DNA from 3 places in the Streptomyces sp. NBC_00239 genome. Region 2 is predicted to be linked to each of the others. Evidence: riboswitches for the same ligand, from Rfam matches in the RefSeq annotation. Region 2 holds a riboswitch; each other region holds the start of a gene.

Region 1 (6,359 bases), 2.1 Mb from region 2:
CCTTCGAGCCGAGGCGCTGGGAGCAGTACGAGCAGTCCTCCGGACACAGCCCGGACTTGAGGTTCACGAGGTAGTTCAGCTTGACCCGGCGACCGAACCACTGGCGCCGCACCTTGCCGGCCGCGGCCACCACGTCGAGCAGTTCGTCGTCGGAGGTCGCCAGTACGGCGAGCGCCTCTTCGCGGGTCGGCAGCTCACGCCGCAGCCCCTTGTCCACCAGGGTGTTCAGCAGGTCCATGGGCTTGATCCTGGCTTACGGCACCGCCCGCGGCCAAGGAGAGAAGCTACAAGTTCGTGTGATCACGGTGTGTGCATCGCCACACCGACACCGGGAACACCGGCGGCTAGGGTCTGTGGACAGCCGACAAAACGCGAGGACCCAGCCGATGCCGCAGGAAGCACTCCCGGACGCACTCCCGCACGCTCCCGCCGTCCCGCCCGCCGCCACCCTCCCGCGCCCGGCCGCGGACGTGTTCGGCTGGATCGACGACGCGGCCGAGGCGCGCGAACGGGCCGGTCTGGTCCGCACCCTGCGCCCGCGCCCGGCCGTCTCCGGCCTCCTCGACCTCGCGAGCAACGACTACCTCGGCCTGACCCACCACCCGGAGACGGTCGCCGCGGCCGCCGAGGCCGCGCAGCGCTGGGGGGCCGGCGCGACCGGCTCCCGTCTGGTGACCGGCACCACCGAACTGCACGCCGAGCTGGAACGCGAACTGGCCGATTTCTGCGGGTTCGAGGCGGCTCTGGTGCTGTCGTCCGGATACGCGGCGAACCTCGCGGCGGTCACCGCGCTCAGCGGCCGCGGCACCCTGGTGGTCTCGGACGCCGCGAACCACGCCTCGATCGTCGACGGCTGCCGCCTCTCGCGCGCCGAGACCGCGATCGTCCCGCACTCCGACCCGGAGGCGGTCGCCAAGACCCTCGGGGCCCACGAGGGCCGGGCGCTGGTCGTCACCGACTCGGTCTTCTCCGTGGACGGCGACGCCGCCCCGCTCGCCGCCCACGCGGCGGCCTGCCGGGAACACGGCGCGGCCCTGCTCGTCGACGACGCGCACGGGCTGGGGGTCCTCGGTGAGGGCGGCCGCGGGGCGCTCGCCGCCGCCGGCCTGGCGGGCGCGGCCGACGTCGTCGCCACGCTCACCCTGTCCAAGTCCCTGGGCAGCCAGGGCGGGGCCGTGCTCGGCCCGGCCAAGGTGATCCGGCACCTGGTGAACACCGCCCGGACCTTCATCTTCGACACGGGCCTCGCCCCCGCCGCCGCCGGTGCGGCGCTCGGCAGCCTGCGCCTGCTGCGCCGGGAGCCGGAACGCGCGGCCAGGGCCCGTGAGGTCGCCGCCACGCTGTACGGGCGGCTGACCGCGTCCGGCCTGACTGCCGCCAGGCCGGACGCGGCCGTCGTCTCGGTGCGGGCCCCGTCGCCTTCGGCGGCACTGCGCTGGGCCGCCGACTGCCGCGAGGCAGGACTGTCCGTGGGGTGTTTCCGGCCGCCGTCCGTACCCGACGGCATCTCCCGGCTGCGGCTGACTGCGCGCGCCGATCTCACGGGGGACGAGATCGCCCGCGCGGTCGAAACGATCCTGCGGACCGCTCCCGCCGCTGCCGGCTCCGCGGACTAGGGCCGGGCTCCGGCGCCGTCGACGGGGTCGCCGGCACGAACGAATCCGAGGAAGCCGTCCCAGGCCGTACCCGTGAAGACGAGGGCCGGGCCCCCGGTCCGCTTCGAGTCACGGACGGCCAGCAGGCCGCCGGTGCCGAGGACGGCCGCCTCGACACAGTTGTTCATCCCGGTACTGCGGCTGCTGCGCCGCCAGTTCGCACTGTGCAGAAGTCCGCCGGTGGATAAGGGGGTTGCGGACATGGTGCCTCCTTACGCGCCGTCAGCGATCCGGCTGATGAGATTCGACGAGTCCTGGAGCGGGAGGGCGTGCGCCTGGATCGTACGGAACGCGGCGCCGTATGCCTCGATGTCTTCCTTCCGCTCCAGATAGAGGCTACTCGTCAAATGGTCGAGAACAACCACGTCCAGATCGACAGTGTCCGGAAATGAGAAAATAACGAAAGGGCCCGTCAGGCCGAGATGGCCCCCGACGCTGAACGGCAGTACCTGTAGCCGCACTTGGGGAAGTCGCGCCACCTCCACCAGGTGGGTCAGCTGCTCGGCCATCACCTCCGGCCCGCCGATCTGGCGGCGCAGCACCGCCTCGTCCAGCACCGCGCTCAGCTGGAGCGGCGGATCGGCCCGCAACACCGTCTGCCGGGCCAGCCGTACGTCGACCAGTGCGTCCACCTTGGGCTCGGGTAGCCCGCCGAGCGCGGCCCGCGTCACCGCCCGGGCGTAGCGGGCGGTCTGCAGAAGCCCCGGAACCACCGAGAGTTCCACGGTCCGCGCGGTGCGCGCCCCGGCCTCCAGGCTGATGAAGTCGCGGTACTCCTGCGGGAGCAGGCCCCGGTACTCGTGCCACCACTGGCGGTCCAGCCCGGTGCTCGGGCCGCCGCTCGCGGCCGAGGCGGCCAAGGCCTCCAGCAGGGACCGCTCGCCGGCGCCGGCCACCCCGTACGTGTCGAGCAGCAGCCGCACGTCCTCAGGTTTCACGCCACTGCGTCCGGTCTCGATGCGGCTGATTTTCGACTGGTGCCAGCCGAGCATCCGGGCCGTTTCACCGCTGGTGAGGCCGGACCGGTCGCGGAGCGCGCGCAGTTCCTCGCCGAGCTGGCGGCGGCGTACCGCGGGACCGTGCTGCATGGCCGTCTCCCTCCACCGGCAGCCGCTGCGTCAGTCTGCCGTTTTCGTTTCCAAATACGGTCTTCCGTAGCAGAGTTCACCGCTTTGAGCGACAGATATATGCATATCTTGGGGGATCGCCCGCAACGGAACCGCGGGGAGTGGCAGTCTGGCGCGAAGCACAGATCCGGGCCCGTCCTCGAGTTCATCCGCTTCGAGTCGGAGTCCGGACCCGGTGGGAAAGGGACAGCGCCGCCATGGCAGACCACCAGGAAGCATCCGTCACCCTGCCGAGCGATCCCGCCTCGGTCTCCGCCGCCCGGAGATACGTGGCGGACGTCCTCTCCGAATGGGGCCTGCCGGACGGGCACGTCACCGCCGACACGGTCCGGCTGATCGTCTCCGAACTCGCCACCAACGCGGTGCAGCACACCTTCGGTCAGTCGCCCACCTTCACGGTGGACATGCGGCTGGAGCGGGAGGAGCAGCTGCGGATCGGGGTGACCGACAGCCACCCGAGGTGGCCGCGACGGCTGCCGGCCGCCGTCCAGCAGGACAACGGCCGGGGCATGGTGATCATCCGCTGGCTGGCGGCCGAGGCGGGCGGCAGGCTGTCGGTCAGCCCGACCGAGGACGGCGGCAAGACCGTCTGGATCGCGCTGCCCTGGACGGCGGCCGCCCCCGCGGCGGCCGCGGAGCCGCAGCGCTGACCGCGGGCGCCGGGCAGCGGCGCCGAGGGCGGCCGGCCCGCGCGGTCAGGCGCGTTCGGCCGCGCTGCGCTCCACGCAGAACTCGTTGCCCTCGGGGTCGGCCATCACGACCCAGCCGCGGCCGTCGTCCGTGCGCCGGTCGTCGAGGACGCGGGCGCCGAGGCCGGTCAGCCGCGCCACCTCCTCGTCCCGGGTGCCGGTGGGCGGCTGGATGTCGAGGTGGATGCGGTTCTTGAGGGTCTTGCCTTCCGGCACCTGGATGAAGAGCAGCCCGGGCACCCCCGGCTGCCCCGGGTCGACCAGCGCCTCCTCGTCGCCCGGGTGGTCGTCCGGGCCCAGCGGCCAGCCGGTCAGCGCCGACCAGAACTCGGCGATCCGGTACGGGTCGTGGGCATCGACGGTGATGTGCCGGACGGGGTTGACGAAGGTCACGTTGCTCCTCGGGTAGGCCGCGGCGGGGGGCCGCCGCGGCCTCAACCTACCTGCGGAGCTGGGGGTTCCCCATCGATTAACGGAGCGGGCCGGTCGTGGCCGTGAGCCGGTCCCCCCGGCCGGTCTACCGCACCCGTCCGTACTTCACGCTGCCGGTCCAGATCTTCTCCAGACGGACCGTGGAGCCGGCCTTGGGTGAGTGCCAGATCCTGCCGCCGCCCGCGTAGATCCCGACGTGGTAGATGTTCCCCCGCGAGTGGAAGAAGACCAGGTCGCCCTGCTGCCGCGAGCCCGCGGAGATGTGCGTGGTCCTGTTGTACTGCTGGGCTGCCGTCCGGGGCAGCGTCTTGCCTGCGCGCTTGTACGAGTAGAGCGTCAGACCGGAGCAGTCGAACCGGGTCGGCCCGGTCGCCCCCCACTTGTACGGGGAGCCCTTCTTCGAGGCGGCTGTCTGCAGCGCCTTGACTGCCGTCGACGGGGCCGCCTGGGCCTCCGGGGCACCGCCGGGGACGAGCACCGAGCCCCCGACCACGGCGAGCGTGAGCACCGATGCGGCGCCGGCCCGGGACATCACAGACGGAACATTCTTGAGCGCGGACATGCGCAACCCTTCGTCAGCCGCCTGTGAAGGATGACCTGTCGGGTTCGGGCCTGCGAAGTTCGCCCGGCCGCCGAGACGGCTTCACCCCAAGGGGTGGCGGGCATCCATACCCGCCACCCCGTACTGCCTGGGTCCTCCACTCCTGCCGATGCACTCCTGTCGACCAGTCGTCCGGGTGAGGCGGCAGGACTCGGCGTCCGCCCGGACCGCCCCGCCGCGGCGGCGGGGGCTTGTCGTCCCAGGGATCCTGACTCACGAATTGCCGGAAAACTAAGCTCATTCGGTGGTTTGTGAGTCTCATCACGCCTGACCCGATTGGGCGCTCAAGGGTGATTTACGCCACGGTTGATACCGGCGGAAACAGGCCTCACCTGCAGCGAACCATCCTGCGCGGAGGGGGCTCAACCTCTCCGGTGCGCAACTCGAGGCGCGAACGGGTGACCCCAGCACTACTCCGAATGGGGGATGCGATCTCGGCCTCGTGTCGACCTTCCGGCCGCCACGACCCCGTCTCCAACATCCGGACGCAGGCATTGATGTGACGTTCGGTGCGGAAATCGGTACCGCCCGTGCCCGATGTGCCGCCGCCGCGGCTCCGTATACGGACGGCCCGGACGGGCCCGCCGACCGGCCAACCGATGCACTGCCCGAAACGTGAATTAACGAGACGGAAAAGCGGGCGTCCTAACGTGCGAGGCCCGTCGCTTCGCCAGCCGACCCTGAGGTGGGACCCCGTGCAACTGACCCCGCACGAACAAGAGCGCCTGCTCGTCCACGTCGCCGCCGACGTGGCGGACCGGCGCAAGGCCCGCGGCCTGCTCCTCAACCATCCGGAAGCGGTCGCCCTCATCACCGCGCACATCCTGGAAGGCGCCCGCGACGGGCGTACGGTCGCCGAGCTCATGGCGTCGGGCCGCAAGGTGCTGACCCGCGACGAGGTCATGGCCGGCATCCCCGAGATGATCCGCGACGTCCAGGTCGAGGCGACGTTCCCCGACGGCACCAAGCTCGTCACCGTCCACGACCCGATCCTCTGAAGGGCGGCGCGCATCCGATGATCCCCGGAGAGATCCTGTACGGCGACGGAGCGGTGGCCCTCAACGAGGGCCGGCCGGTCACCCGGCTCACCGTCCTGAACACCGCCGACCGGCCCGTCCAGGTCGGCTCCCACTACCACTTCGCGGAGGCCAACCCCGGCCTGCGCTTCGACCGCCCGGCCGCCCGCGGCCTGCGCCTGGACATCGCCGCCGGCACCGCCGTGCGCTTCGAGCCCGGCATCCCGGTCCCGGTGTCCCTGGTGCCGCTCGCCGGCGCCCGCATCGTGCCCGGGCTGCGCGGGGAGACCGGAGGTCCCCTCGATGCCTGAGCTCTCCCGCGCCGAGTACGCCGACCTGTTCGGGCCCACCACCGGCGACCGGATCCGCCTCGCCGACACCTCGCTGCTGGTCGAGATCGAGGAGGACCGCAGCGGCGGCCCCGGCCGGGCCGGCGACGAGGCGGTCTTCGGCGGCGGCAAGGTCATCCGCGAGTCCATGGGCCAGTCCCGCCTCACGCGCGCCGAGGGCGCACCCGACACGGTGATCACCGGGGCCGTGGTCATCGACCACTGGGGCATCGTCAAGGCGGACATCGGCATCCGCGACGGCCGCATCACCGGCATCGGCAAGGCCGGCAACCCCGACACCATGGACGGCGTCGACCCCACCCTCGTGATCGGCCCCGAGACCGAGATCATCGCGGGCAACGGGCGCATCCTCACCGCCGGGGGCATCGACGCACACGTCCACTTCATCTCCCCGACCCTCCTCGACACCGCCCTCGCCTCGGGCATCACCACCCTGGTCGGCGGCGGCACCGGGCCCGCCGAGGGCACCAAGGCCACCACCATCACGCC
Region 2 (6,359 bases):
CTGGGCCATCTCGACGGCGTCGAGGGTCTCGGTCAGCGAACCGATCTGGTTCACCTTTACGAGCAGGGCGTTGGCGGAGCCCTCCTCGATACCGCGGGCCAGGCGCTCGGGGTTGGTGACGAAGAGGTCGTCGCCGACGATCTGGACCTTGGTGCCCAGCTTGTCGGTGAGGGTCTTCCAGCCGGCCCAGTCGTCCTCGTACAGCGGGTCCTCGATGGAGACCATCGGGTACGCGGAGACGAGCTCCTCGTAGTACTCGGTCATCTCGGCTGCCGAGCGGGACTGGCCCTCGAACTCGTACTTGCCGTCCTTGTAGAACTCGGACGCGGCGACGTCGAGCGCGAGCGCGATGTCCTTGCCGGGGACGTAGCCGGCCTGCTTGATGGCCTCGACGATGAGGTCGAGCGCGGCGCGGTTGGACTCCAGGTTCGGGGCGAAGCCGCCCTCGTCGCCCAGGCCGGTGGAGAGGCCCTTGGTGTGCAGGACCTTCTTGAGGGTGTGGTAGACCTCGGCACCCCAGCGCAGCGCCTCGGAGAACGTCTCGGCGCCGATCGGCGCGATCATGAACTCCTGGATGTCCACGTTGGAGTCGGCGTGCGACCCACCGTTGAGGATGTTCATCATCGGGACGGGCAGCAGGTGCGCGTTCGGGCCGCCGAGGTAGCGGAACAGCGGCAGGTCCGAGGCCTCGGAGGCCGCGTGGGCCACGGCGAGGGAGACGCCGAGGATGGCGTTGGCGCCGAGGGAGCCCTTGTTCTCGGTGGCGTCCAGGTCGAACATGGCCTGGTCGATCAGGCGCTGCTCGGTGGCGTCGTAGCCGACGAGCTCCGGGCCGATCTGCTCGATGACGGCGAGGACGGCCTTCTCGACACCCTTGCCCATGTAGCGGTTGGGGTCACCGTCACGGAGCTCGATGGCCTCGAATGCACCGGTGGAGGCGCCGGACGGAACAGCAGCACGGCCGGTGCTGCCGTCGTCGAGGCCAACCTCGACCTCGACCGTGGGGTTGCCTCGGGAGTCCAGGATTTCCCGGGCTACGACGACGTCGATGGACGGCACGAGCATCTCCTTCTGGGATGTGACGCTAGGTGTGCGGTGGCGTCAGGCCTTGCGGTGGCCTTGCCGCCTAGAGCCTAACCGGCTCCGGGCGGTCGGCCGGCCGACCGCCCGGGTCCTGGGACGAAAAAGGGCCCGAATACCCCTGTTCCAGGACATAGGTCACCGGATTCGGGGCGTGTGCGGGGGCATTCGCGCGGGCCGGTGACAGGGGTGACCGACGCGGACGCCCCGACGCGGTCACCTCGCGGACGCCTCCGGTGCACACGCCTCCGCCCGGTGCGTTCGCGGACGACGCACCGGGCGGAGGGGAACTTCGGGTGACCGGGGTGGCGGTGCCTCAGGCGAGGTGCAGCTTCTGGCCCGGGTAGATCAGGTTGGCATCGGTGACGATGTCCTTGTTGAGCTCGAAGAGCTTCTCCCAGCCGCCCTTGACGCCGTGTGCGGCGGCGATGGTGCCGAGGGTGTCGCCGGCCTTCACTTCGTACGAGCCGTCACCCTTCTTGTAGCCCGTGGGCGCGGAGGGGGCGGCCGGGCGCTCGGAGCGGGTGGTCGGCGCGCTCTCCTCGCGGGTCTCCTTGCGGGTCTCCTTGCGCTGCTCGGCAGGCTTGGAGGAGGAGCTCTTGCCGGAGCCGGAGCCCGAACCCGAGCCGGAGCCCGCGTCGGAGCCGCCGTTGGCCGTACGGGACAGGCCGACGCCGCAGCTCGGCCAGGCGCCCTTGCCCTGGCCCGCGAGGACCTTCTCGCCGATGGCTATCTGCTGGGACTTGCTGGCCTGGTTGGCCTGCGGGGCGTAGGCGGTGCCGCCGAAGGCCGCCCAGGTGGAGGAAGAGAACTGCAGGCCGCCGTAGTAGCCGTTGCCCGTGTTGATCGACCAGTCGCCGCCGGACTCGCACTGCGCGACGGCGTCCCACTCGGAGGTGGTGGCGGCGCTGGCGGTGCCCGCGGCCATCAGCGGGGCGGCGACGGCGGCACCGGTGACGCCGGCGAGCGTCACGATGCGGGTGGCCTTGGAGGGACGACGGTGCTTGCCCTTGCCCGAAAGCAGCATGGAACTTCTCCTCACCGACGCCTGCGAGGTGAGCTGTCGGATTCGGGCTGATGAGACTGCCCGGCCGCGCGACGAGCGCGCGGCTTCACCCCAAGCCGTTCCCGGCCGTCTCTCAACGGCCGTGTCGGGCGCTTACCTTGGGTCCCCCGCTCCTGCCTTCGGCGCTTGCGCGACGACTGTTCCCTCCGTCCGCCGGCAGGATTCGGCGATGCGGTCGAAGGGGCCCGCGGTGGCGAGCGGTTCAGACCGTAGACAGACGTCTCCCCGATGTTCAAGGTCGGACATCGGGGAGAAAGCGCCCTTACCCGCCCCTCCCGGAGGGGCATTTGCGCAGGTGAGCCCGCGTATTACGGAAGCGTCACGGCCCGGTCGGGCGGGGGGACCGAAGAGACGCATGTCTCACTTGATCAAATTCGGACATTCAACCCTTAACGGGGCATCAGCCCTGCCCGAAGTGCCCCTATTTCTGGCGGAGATCGAGGTTCTGGCCGGGCTGGATCAGGTCCGCGTCCTCGCCGATCAGGCGCTCGTTCGCCTCGTAGAGGGCGTTCCATCCACCCTTCACGCCCTTGACGTTCGCGATCTCGGACAGGCTGTCACCCGGCTGCACGGTGTACGTCGGATCGACCGTCTGGGTCTCGATGCCCGACGGGGTGCCGGTGGAGCCGGCGCCCTCCTCGGCGGCCGCACCGCGGTGCCGGCCGGTGGCCTCGCCCGGGGCGGGCGTCGACGCGGCGGGGCTCTCGGGGGTGGCGCCCGGGGTGCCCGGGACGGCCGGAGCGCCGGGGGTGCCGGGCAGCGCCGGGGTCGCGGGGAGGCCCGGCGTGCCGGGAGTGCCCGGGGTCCCCGGAGTCGCGGGGACGGCCGGAGTGCTCGGGTCCGTCGCACCGGGAGCGGTGGGGGTGCCGGGCGTGCCCGGAGTGGTGGGCGTGGTGGGCGTGGTGGGCAGGCCGGAGGCGGGCGGCGGAGTGGTCGGCGAGCCCGGGGTGACCGGCACCGCCGGGGTGACCGGCTTCGCGGGCGTGGCCGGCTTGGCGGCACTCTCCGGCAGCTCGTCGGGGCGCACCGGTGCGGGCGCGACCGGGCGCGGCGAGGCGGCGGAGCCGGGGTCGACGTCGGCGGCGGGGCCCTTCGCGCCGAGGCCGGCGGTGGTGGCGCACAGCGGCCAGGCGGCGGGGCCCTTGGCGCCGAGGACGCGCTCGGCGACGGCTATCTGCTGCGAGCGGCTGGCGAGGTCGGCGCGGGCGGCGAACTCCAGCCCGCCGCCGCTCTTCCACATCTCCTGGGTGAACTGGAGCCCGCCGTAGGAGCCGTTGCCGAAGTCGGCGCTCCACGTGCCGCCGCTCTCGCACTCGGCCACCTTGTCCCACGTGGACGTGTCCGCTGCCGAGGCGTTCGTGGCGGCGAGCAGCGGCAGCGCGAGGGCGGAGCCGGCGACTCCGGCCGTGACGACGAGCGCGGGGGCCTGACGAGGACGCCTGTGGCGGCCGTTCCCGGAACGCATGTGAGTGGACCTTTCGCGTAAGGGCAAAGGGGCGACGGCGAACGTAGCGGGCTTCGAACGCTTGTCACAAGTCGATGCACCCCAGATCACGTAAAGGTCACACTCCTGATGGTGAGTCAGGAATGTTTGAATCCGGTTCCGTTCCGAAATCGGGCAGGATCGGCTCCGGCGGCACTCCGGCGGCGCTCCGCCGCCGCCGCCCCAGGTCACTTCCCGGGCGGCGTGAACTCCACCGGCAGCGTGCGCAGGCCGCGCATGATGAGCCCGCCCCGCCACCGCAGTTCGGACGGATCGACCGCAAGTCGCAGGTCGGGCAGCCGCGTCAGAAGCGTGGCCAGCGCGGTCTGGCCCTCCAGCCGGGCCAGCGGGGCGCCGAGGCAGTAGTGGATCCCGTGCCCGTATCCCAGGTGCTGGTTGTCGGTACGGGACAGGTCCAGGGTGTCGGGTTCGGCGAAGCGCTCGGGGTCCCGGTCGGCCGCGGCCAGCACCACCAGGACCGGGTCGCCGGCGGCGATCTCCTGACCGCCCAGGGTCAGCGCCCGGGTGGCGAACCGCCAGGTGGCCAGCTCGACCGGGCCGTCGTAGCGCAGCAGCTCCTCCACCCCGGTGGCCAGCAGGTCGCTCTCGCCGGCCGCGAGGGAGGCCTGGAGCCGTTCGCGCTGGTCCGGGTTCATGAAGAGGGAGTGGACGCCGTTTCCGATGAGGTTCACGGTGGTCTCGAAGCCGGCGAAGAGCAGGATGAAGGCCATCGCGGCGGCCTCGTTCTCCGTCAGGTGCTCGCCGTGGTCGCTCGCCCGGATCAGGCCGGAGATCAGGTCGTCGCCCGGTTCGTCCCGCTTCCGGTGGATCAATTCGACCAGGTAGTTCCGCATCTTCTTGACCGAGCGGGCCACTCCCCCGCGCGGGCCGCCGCCGTGCCGGATCATCATCCCGGCCCAGTCGCGGAAGTCGTCCTGGTCCTCCCGCGGTACGCCGAGCATCTCGCAGATGGCGTAGATGGGGAGCGGGAAGGCGAACTCGTGGATGAGGTCCGCCTCCCCCACCGACGCGTCCCCCGCTTTCTCGATGATCTTGTCGATGAGGTGGTCGGTCAGCTCCTGGACGCGCGGGGTGAACTCGGCGACCCGGCCCGGGGTGAACGCCTTCGACACCAGCCGCCGCAGCCGGGTGTGGTCCGGCGGGTCGATGTTGAGCAGATGCGTCATCAGCTCGGCCTTGCGCTCGCCCGGGATGCCCGTCTTGCCCTTCGCGTGCGCGGGCTCCGCGTGGTGGGCCGGGTTCTTGCTCAGCCGCTGGTCGGCGAGGGCCTGGCGGGCGTCGGCGTACCGCGTGACGAGCCAGGCCTCGACGCCGCTGGGCAGCTTGGTGCGGTGGACGGGGGCGTGCTCGCGCAGCCAGGCGTAGGCCGGGTAGGGGTCGGTCGCGAACTCCCAGTCGAACAGGGTCGGGGCCGGCGGCGGGGCGGGGGTGGCTGCGTTCTCTTCGTGCACCACCCGACCGTATCCGCCCCGGAGCACCGGCCCGCCCCCGCCGGACGCCTGCCACTCCCATCCCATATGACCGCTTCGCCACGGCTGTCCGCAGATCGGACAGACCTTGACCTGAGCCGAGGAGACATTCCTACTTTCCGTTTTGTGGATGTGAGGATCTTGAAAAGCAGCTTCGCGGTGGTGGAGAGACGGGCCGAGCACGCGGTCAAGTTCTTCTACTCACACCTGTTCTGGCACAACCCCGGCGTCCGGGCGATGTTCCCGCCGGCGTCCGCGGACATGGAGCGGCAGCGGGACCGGCTCTTCGCCGCACTGACCCACGTCATCGCGCACCTCGGCGACGAGACCGTCGGCCCCTACCTGCGGGACCTGGGACGCGACCACCGGAAGTTCCTCGCCGGGCCCGAGCACTACGCGGCCGTCGGCACCAGCCTGCTCGCCGCCCTCGCGGAATGCTCGGGCGCGGCCTGGACCCCCACCGTGGAGAAGGCCTGGAGCGAGGCCTACTCGCTGATCGCGGACGCGATGATGGCGGGCGCCGCCGGCAGCACCGACCCGCCCTGGTGGGACGCGGAGATCGTCCGCCACCTCCGGTACGGAGACGACATCGCGGTGCTGACGCTGCGCCCGCACGCACCGCTCCCGTACACGCCCGGCCAGTACGTCAGCCTCTCCGACGAGCGGGTCCCCACCACCTGGCGCACCTACTCCATCGGCAACGCGCCGCGCCCGGACCACACCTTGGACCTGCACGTCAGCCGCATCGACCGGGGCCTGGTCAGCACCGCGCTGGTCCGCGAGGCCGGACCCGGCGAATTCGTGCGGCTGGGCGCGGCCGGCGGGCGGATGACCCTGCGGCGCGACGCGGGCCGCCCGCTCACCTTCGTCGCTGCGGGCACCGGCTGGGCCCCGGTCCGGGCCATGCTGGAGGAACTGCTCCTGCGCCCGCCCGATCAGGACGTGCGGCTGTTCGTCGTGGCGCGCGACGGCGCGCACCTCTACGACCGGCCGCTGATCGACGGCTGGCAGCAGGAGCACCCCTGGCTGGCCGTCACCTACATCACGCCGGCGCCGGGCAGGCACCGCCACCAGGCCACCGACCGGCTCGCCACCGCGCTCGGCAACCGCGGCCGGTGGCCCGACCACGACGTCTACGTGAGCGGCCCGCCGATGTTCATCGACGAGACCGCGGGCCTCGTGGCGGAACTGGGCGCGGACCCGGCCCGGATCTTCCACGACGCGGTCCCCTCCACCGGCC
Region 3 (6,359 bases), 3.2 Mb from region 2:
CGCACCGCTGAGCGTGAGTCCTACCGCCGCCCACCGCGGCGACGCCGTACGGGTGTTCCTCGCGGGCGGAGCGGGCGGGGACGCCGAGGGCGTCGACGTGTCGGCGGCCGGCCCGGACTGGCGGGGCGAGTCGCCGGCCTTCACGGCGCCGGCGGCGCTCGCCGCCTACGGCAAGGGCGCCACCCTGTCGGGCGAGACGCGCATCCGCTGCGACGTCCGCCCCGGCACCTACACCGTGACCCTCAAGGGCACCGGCATCCGCACCCGCACCGACCGGGTACGGCTGACCGCGACGCTCACCGTCACCCCGGACGCGGCGGACACGCCGTCCGCGCGGTGCGCGGCGCAGGCGGACGAGGAGTCCGGCGGCGGGTCCCGGGGCCGGTGGGCGGCCGGCATCGGCCTGCTGGCAGCGGCGTCGGCGGCGGGCGCATGGGCCTACGTACGACGGACCCGGCGCCGCCGCGCCACCGGGGCGTAACACACCGCGCCGCCGGGGCGCGAAACCGCCCGGCCGGGCCGCACCCGCGGCCCACGGGCAGCCACGCCCGGCCCGCAGCGCCCGCGGCCTCGGTCGCGAGCTACGCCAGGGGGGCCGCGGTCCGCTCCTCGTCCTCCGGGCCGCGCGCCGCGCCGGACCCGGCGACCGGAGCCGTTCCGGGGGCGTCGACTTCGCCCGCGGGGATGGCCGCGGCCGGGAGCGGAGCCGGTCGACGGGTGGCGGGCGTCCCGCCCCCGGCGGCGATTTCGCGCCACCAGGGCGTGGCCGGCACGTCGTCCGTGCCGGGCTCGAAGGGGAGGCCGGGGATCGGCAGCGCGATCCGGGCGCCCGCGCGGGCGGCCGCCTCTACCGTGCCCTCGCCCGGCTCCTCCCACGGGTGGGGCGCCAGGTTGAACGTGCCCCAGTGGATCGGCAGCATCGTGCCGGACGGCTGCCCGCCCTGCAGGTCGAGGTGGGCGCGCATGCCCTCCTCGGGCGTCATGTGGATGTCGGGCCAGTACTCGCTGTAGGCGCCGATCTGGATCATCGTGGCGTCGAAGGGACCGTGCTCGGCGCCGATCTCCTTGAAGCCGGGGAAGTATCCGGTGTCACCGCTGTGGTAGATCCGGTGCGCGTCGCCCGCGACGACCCACGAGGCCCACAGGGTGTGCTGCTGGTTGCGCAGGCCGCGGCCGCAGAAGTGGCGGGCCGGGGTGGCCGTCAGCGACAGGCCCGCGATCTTCGTGCTCTCGTTCCAGTCCAGCTCGCGGATCCGGTCCGGCGCGACGCCCCACCGCTCCAGGTGCGCGCCCACGCCGAGCGGCACCGCGAAGAGCGTGTCCGTGCCCACCAGGGCCTTGATCGTCGGCAGGTCCAGGTGGTCGTAGTGGTCGTGGGAGATCACCACGACGTCGACCGGGCCGAGCGAGGCCAGCGGCACGGGCACCGGGTGCAGGCGCTTGGGGCCGGCGAAGCTGTACGGAGAGCAGCGCTCTCCCCACACCGGGTCGAAGAGCACCCGGCGGCCGTCGATCTCGGCGAGGACGCTGCTGTGCCCCATCCACGTCAGCCGCAGTCCGCTCTGCGGCGGGTGCGAGAGGTCCTTGAGGGTGGTCGGGTGGACCGGGATGGGTGCCGCCGGCACCCGGCGGACCCGCTCCTCCTTGCGGAAGTAGACCTTCGCGAAGTTCAGCATCGACCCGGACGGCCGCCGCCGCGCCCCGACGGGGTTCTGGAACACGCCGTCGGCGAAGTTCGGCGAACGGCGGATCCGCTCCATCCGGTCACCGGACGGGTCCGCTCCGAAGGCGGCCGGGCGCAGCGCGCGGAGTTCTGAACGCAGTGGTCGGGAGCCGGTCAAAGCGCCTCCTGGGGCGGTGGGAACTGATGTGGTCCGCTGTGTCTCTGCCCATCCCAACGCGTACCCGACCCGAACGATTCCGGCCACGCCGTTTCGGGTGGACGGATCGTGTGGACGGGCCGGTGGACGGGTGGAGTGGGCGGATCGTTCGGACGCACCGGACGGCGTGTCCTCACCGCCCGGCAGCCGCTACAGCGGGAGCAGGTCGGGCCGCTTCGGCTCGACGTGGTCCCCGGAGGACTCGCCGCGCAGCCGCCGCCCGATCCACGGTACGAGGTAGTCCCGCGCCCACTGGATGTTGTCGCGGGTGACTTCCGCCGAGCCGCGCGGCTGCTGCGGCGGCCAGGGCTGGTCCGGGTCGGCCGGCACCTCCAGGCCCAGGACCTGGGCCGCCCGCAGGGCCACCCGGGTGTGCCCCTCCGGCGACAGGTGCAGCCGGTCGTCGTCCCAGGCCCGCCGGTCCTGGATCGACTTCAGGGACCACAGGTCGAGCACCGGGCAGTCGTACCGGTCGGCGATCGCCCGGACGTGCGCGCTGTACGTGGCGACCTTGCCCCGGATGTGGCGCAGGACGGGGACGCCCCGCGTGTCGAACCCGGTGGTGATCATGACCGTGCCGACCGCGCCGGTGAGGTCGGCGACGGCCGCCTCGAATCGCTCCGCGACGTCGTCGGGGTCGCTGCCCGGCCGGATGATGTCGTTGCCGCCCGCGCAGAAGGTCACGAGTTCGGGGGCCAGCTCCTTGGCCCGGGGCACCTGCTCGGCCACGATCTGGTCGAGGAGCCGGCCGCGCACCGCGAGGTTGGCGTACCGGAAGTCGTGCTCCTCGCGCCGGTCGGCGAGGAGGACGGCGAGCCGGTCCGCCCAGCCCACGAAGGCCTCACTCGCTCCGGGGACGTCGAGGCCGACCCGGCCGTCCGGGATACCGGGGCCGCCGGGCCCGCCCGGGCCGGGGCCGGGGTCGCCCACACCCTCGGTGAAGCTGTCGCCGATCGCCGCGTAGGAGCCGAAGGGGATCACGGGACCCCGTCCGGATGAGAGAAAAGTCGAATCGCCTGCCACGGGAGCACATCTTTCACCTCGCGATGTGACTTACGCGACCGTAGGAAGGGGTTGACGCGGGGTGATCTATACCACCCGGTCAGTTTCAGCCATTTGGAATACGTCAGGAATAAGAGCGGGCGCACACGCGGCCGGGGCCGGAATCCCCCTCGGATTCCGGCCCCGGCCGTCGGACGGCGTGAGCCGTCAGACGCTCACGCCCTGCGCACGCAGGTAGGCGAGCGGGTCGATGTCGTCGCCGTACGACGGCCCGGTGCGGATCTCGAAGTGCAGGTGCGGCCCGGTCGAGTTGCCCGTGGAGCCGGACAGGCCGACGGAGTCGCCGGCCGACACGCTCTGGCCGGAGGAGACGCTCAGGGAGGAGAGGTGGGCGTACTGCGAGTAGTGGCCGTCGGCGTGGCGGATGATCACCTCGTTGCCGTACGAGCCGGCCCAGCCGGCCGAGACCACGGTGCCCGCGCCGACGGCGTGGACGGTGGTGCCGGAGCCGACGGTGAAGTCCACACCGGTGTGGTAACCGCTGGACCACATGCTGCCGCCCTGGCGGTACGAGGTGGAGATGGGGGCGGACACCGGCGCGACGAACCCGGCGGCGGACTTCGAGCCGGCGGCCACGGCGGACCCGGAAGCCGAAGACGAAGAAGACGAAGAAGAGGAGTCGGCAGAGGAAGCGGAGCCCGACTCGGAGGAGCCCGAGGTGCGCGCGCTCTGCGGCGCCGCCGACTTGTGACCGGACCGGGAAGCGCGCTCGCGCTTCGGCTCGCCCTCGGCCTTGGCGCCGGCCTTCGTCTTGGCCGTGCCGCCGAGGGTCAGCTCCAGACCCGGGTGGATCAGCGACGGATCGGTGCCGACCGCCGCGCGGTTGTCGGCGTAGAGCCGCTCCCAGCCGCCCTCGAGGTTCCGCTCCGCGGCGATCTTGGAGAGGTAGTCGCCGGCGACGACGGTGTACGTGGTCGGCGCGGCCTTCGTCGCAGCGGCCGAAGCCGGCGCCTGGGCCTGGACGTGCGCCGCCGCCTGGGCCGGAACCGCGGCCGGGGCGGCCGCCTTCTCGGCGGCGTGGGCGCCGGTGGCGCCCATCAGCGGCAGCGCGAGCGCCGCGCTTCCCGTGCCGGCGGCGACGAGGCCGCGGGCCATCGGGTTGCTCTTCGGGCGGCGGTGCTTACCCTTTCCGGGCATGGCGAATTCCTCTCCGTCGCCTGCGAGGTGAGCTGTCGGGTTCGGACTGGAGATGTCCGGCCGTACGAGTACGGCTTCACCCCAAGCCGTTCCGGAGTAAAGATCCAGAACGGCGGCTTACCTGGTTCCCCCGCTCCTGCCGTACGTAATTGGTCGGATGCGGTTTCCGGGTGGCGGCAGGATTTGGCGTTCCACCCGGCTCGGCCGTGAACGTAATCGAGTTCGGCCGGGCGGAACAAGTCATGAATTCCCCAAAGGAATCGGGGAGCTGAATGATCGCCGGAATTACGGTCACTGTCCGTCTATTGCGGGCACGTAACAGCCGTCCCCACAACGGGTTTCGACTCGGACCCCCCAGCACGCACGGTCACCGTATGATCCTGCTCACGAGCGAGGGGCGGACGTGCCCGCACGCCCCTCCACATCTGCCCGACCCTTGCGGTAACTTGACGCCAAGTAGCGCAATTCGGACATAGCCCCAGGTGCCCCACTTCGCCGCAAGGAGCCCACGTGACCCAGCGCATACCGACCGAGCCCCGGCTGACCGGAGTCCGTAACTTCCGTGACGTAGGCGGCCTTCCGACCATTGACGGACGTCGGGTGCGTAGCGGTCATCTCTTCCGAAGCGGACATCTGGCACATGCCACCGAAACGGATACCGAGTACCTCAACTCGCTCGGCCTCCACACCATCTTCGACTTCCGCAACGCGTCCGATCAGGCCCTTGAGGGTGCGGACGTGGCACTCACCGGCGTGCGGCACGTGAACCTCCCGCTGTCCGACCCGGCGTACGGCGGCGACTTCTGGCGGATGGTCCGCGAGGGCGGCGTCGAGCAGCTCCGCGACATCCTCGGCGAGGGCAAGGCCGCCGCGCGCATGTCCTTCTCGTACCAGAGGATGATCAAGGAGCGGACCGCGGAGCACAGCCGGGTCGTGCACGCGATGGCCGACGACAGCGTGCCGGTGCTGCTGCACTGCGCGGCCGGCAAGGACCGCGCCGGTCTGTCCATCGCCGTCACCCTGCTCGCGCTCGGCGTCGAGCGCGACGCCATCACGGCGGACTACCTGGAATCGAACGCCCCGCACCGCCGCTACCGGGTCAAGCGCAGCGGGCCCGAGGACGAGCACAGCCCCGAGGCACTGGAGCTGCTCGGCCCCCTCTTCGACGCGCGCGCCGAGTACCTGGACGCGGCCTTCGCCGCCATCGACGAGACCTGGGGCGGGGTGGACCCGTACCTGTCCGACGGCCTGGGGCTGAGCCCCGAAACCCTGGAGCGGCTGCGCACCCGGCTCCTGGAGGAGGCCCGCTAGCGCTCGCCGCCCACGGTGAAGAGCAGGTAGACGAAGGCCGCGAAGAGGTGGCCCGCCACGACGTACACGAAGACCCGGATCGCGAGCCCCCGCGGAATCCGGTCCTCGATGAACCGGCGGGCCCCCGTCCTCGGCTCCGGGTCCGTACCGCTGGTCTCGCTGTCGTCCATGCGAGCGATTCTGTCACCGATTCGCGACGGCCTGTTTCACCAGCGTCCGGCCGAACTCCCACATCAGCCCGCCGCCGCCGTGCGCCTCGTCCATGACCTCCCGGAAGGCCGTGACGAACCGGTCGACGTCCTTCTCGTCGATCACCAGCGGCGGAATCAGCTTGATCACTTCCAGGTGGTCCCCGGACACCTGGGTCAGGATCCGGTGCTTCTGCAGCAGCGGAACGACGACCATCTGCGCGAAGAGCCCCTTGCGGGCCGCCTGCAGCACCGACCACCGGCTGCGCAGCCCGAGCGAGGACGGCCGGCCGAACTCGATGCCGATCATCAGGCCGCGGCCCCGCACCTGGTGCAGCAGCTCGTACTCGTCCACCAGCGCCGCCAGCCGGCCGCGCAGCAGGTCCCCGGTGGCCGCGGCACGCGCCACGATGTCCTCGTCCGCCATCACGGACAGGACCGCCAGCCCGGCCGCCATCGCCTGCGCGTTGGACCCGAAGCTCGCCGAGTGCACGAGCACGCGGTCCATGGACGAGTAGACCTTCTTGAAGATCCAGTCCTTGCCGAGGGTCGCCCCGACCGGCACGTACCCGCCCGACAGCGCCTTCGCCACGCACACCAGGTCCGGCTCCACCCCGGCCTCGTGCTGGTACGCGTAGAACCGCCCGGTCCGGCCCAGCCCGGTCTGCACCTCGTCCGCGATCAGCAGTGCCTTGTGCCGGTGCAGCAGGTCCTGCGCGGCGCGCAGGAAGCCCGGCGGCGGCGCGTGCACGCCCTTGCCCTGGATCGGCTCGACCACGAA

The links. Region 2 has a riboswitch for cyclic di-AMP ahead of OG764_RS21855 (transglycosylase family protein). Riboswitches for the same ligand answer to the same signal wherever they lie in the genome.
Region 1: it holds a riboswitch for cyclic di-AMP, as region 2 does, so the genes downstream of both, OG764_RS31295 (C40 family peptidase) here and OG764_RS21855 (transglycosylase family protein) in region 2, are expected to answer to the same signal.
Region 3: it holds a riboswitch for cyclic di-AMP, as region 2 does, so the genes downstream of both, OG764_RS07640 (LysM peptidoglycan-binding domain-containing M23 family metallopeptidase) here and OG764_RS21855 (transglycosylase family protein) in region 2, are expected to answer to the same signal.

The regions. Positions count from the first base shown of each region.
Region 1 is NZ_CP108095.1:7,031,469-7,037,827, forward strand. It holds gene bioB (biotin synthase BioB) at 1-238, opposite strand, end outside; gene OG764_RS31270 (8-amino-7-oxononanoate synthase) at 387-1,616, shown strand; gene OG764_RS31275 (DUF397 domain-containing protein) at 1,613-1,858, opposite strand; gene OG764_RS31280 (helix-turn-helix domain-containing protein) at 1,868-2,743, opposite strand; gene OG764_RS31285 (ATP-binding protein) at 2,980-3,432, shown strand; gene OG764_RS31290 (VOC family protein) at 3,478-3,864, opposite strand; gene OG764_RS31295 (C40 family peptidase) at 3,989-4,465, opposite strand; cyclic di-AMP (ydaO/yuaA leader) riboswitch at 4,469-4,628, opposite strand; gene OG764_RS31300 (urease subunit gamma) at 5,200-5,502, shown strand; gene OG764_RS31305 (urease subunit beta) at 5,520-5,831, shown strand; gene OG764_RS31310 (urease subunit alpha) at 5,824-6,359, shown strand, end outside.
Region 2 is NZ_CP108095.1:4,945,210-4,951,568, reverse strand. It holds gene eno (phosphopyruvate hydratase) at 1-1,065, opposite strand, end outside; gene OG764_RS21855 (transglycosylase family protein) at 1,397-2,107, opposite strand; cyclic di-AMP (ydaO/yuaA leader) riboswitch at 2,111-2,281, opposite strand; gene OG764_RS21850 (transglycosylase family protein) at 2,568-3,611, opposite strand; gene OG764_RS21845 (cytochrome P450 family protein) at 3,818-5,101, opposite strand; gene OG764_RS21840 (globin domain-containing protein) at 5,252-6,359, shown strand, end outside.
Region 3 is NZ_CP108095.1:1,745,500-1,751,858, forward strand. It holds gene OG764_RS07625 (hypothetical protein) at 1-481, shown strand, start outside; gene OG764_RS07630 (MBL fold metallo-hydrolase) at 582-1,841, opposite strand; gene OG764_RS07635 (SGNH/GDSL hydrolase family protein) at 2,031-2,903, opposite strand; gene OG764_RS07640 (LysM peptidoglycan-binding domain-containing M23 family metallopeptidase) at 3,090-4,079, opposite strand; cyclic di-AMP (ydaO/yuaA leader) riboswitch at 4,082-4,245, opposite strand; gene OG764_RS07645 (tyrosine-protein phosphatase) at 4,590-5,390, shown strand; gene OG764_RS07650 (DUF6126 family protein) at 5,387-5,560, opposite strand; gene OG764_RS07655 (aspartate aminotransferase family protein) at 5,574-6,359, opposite strand, start outside.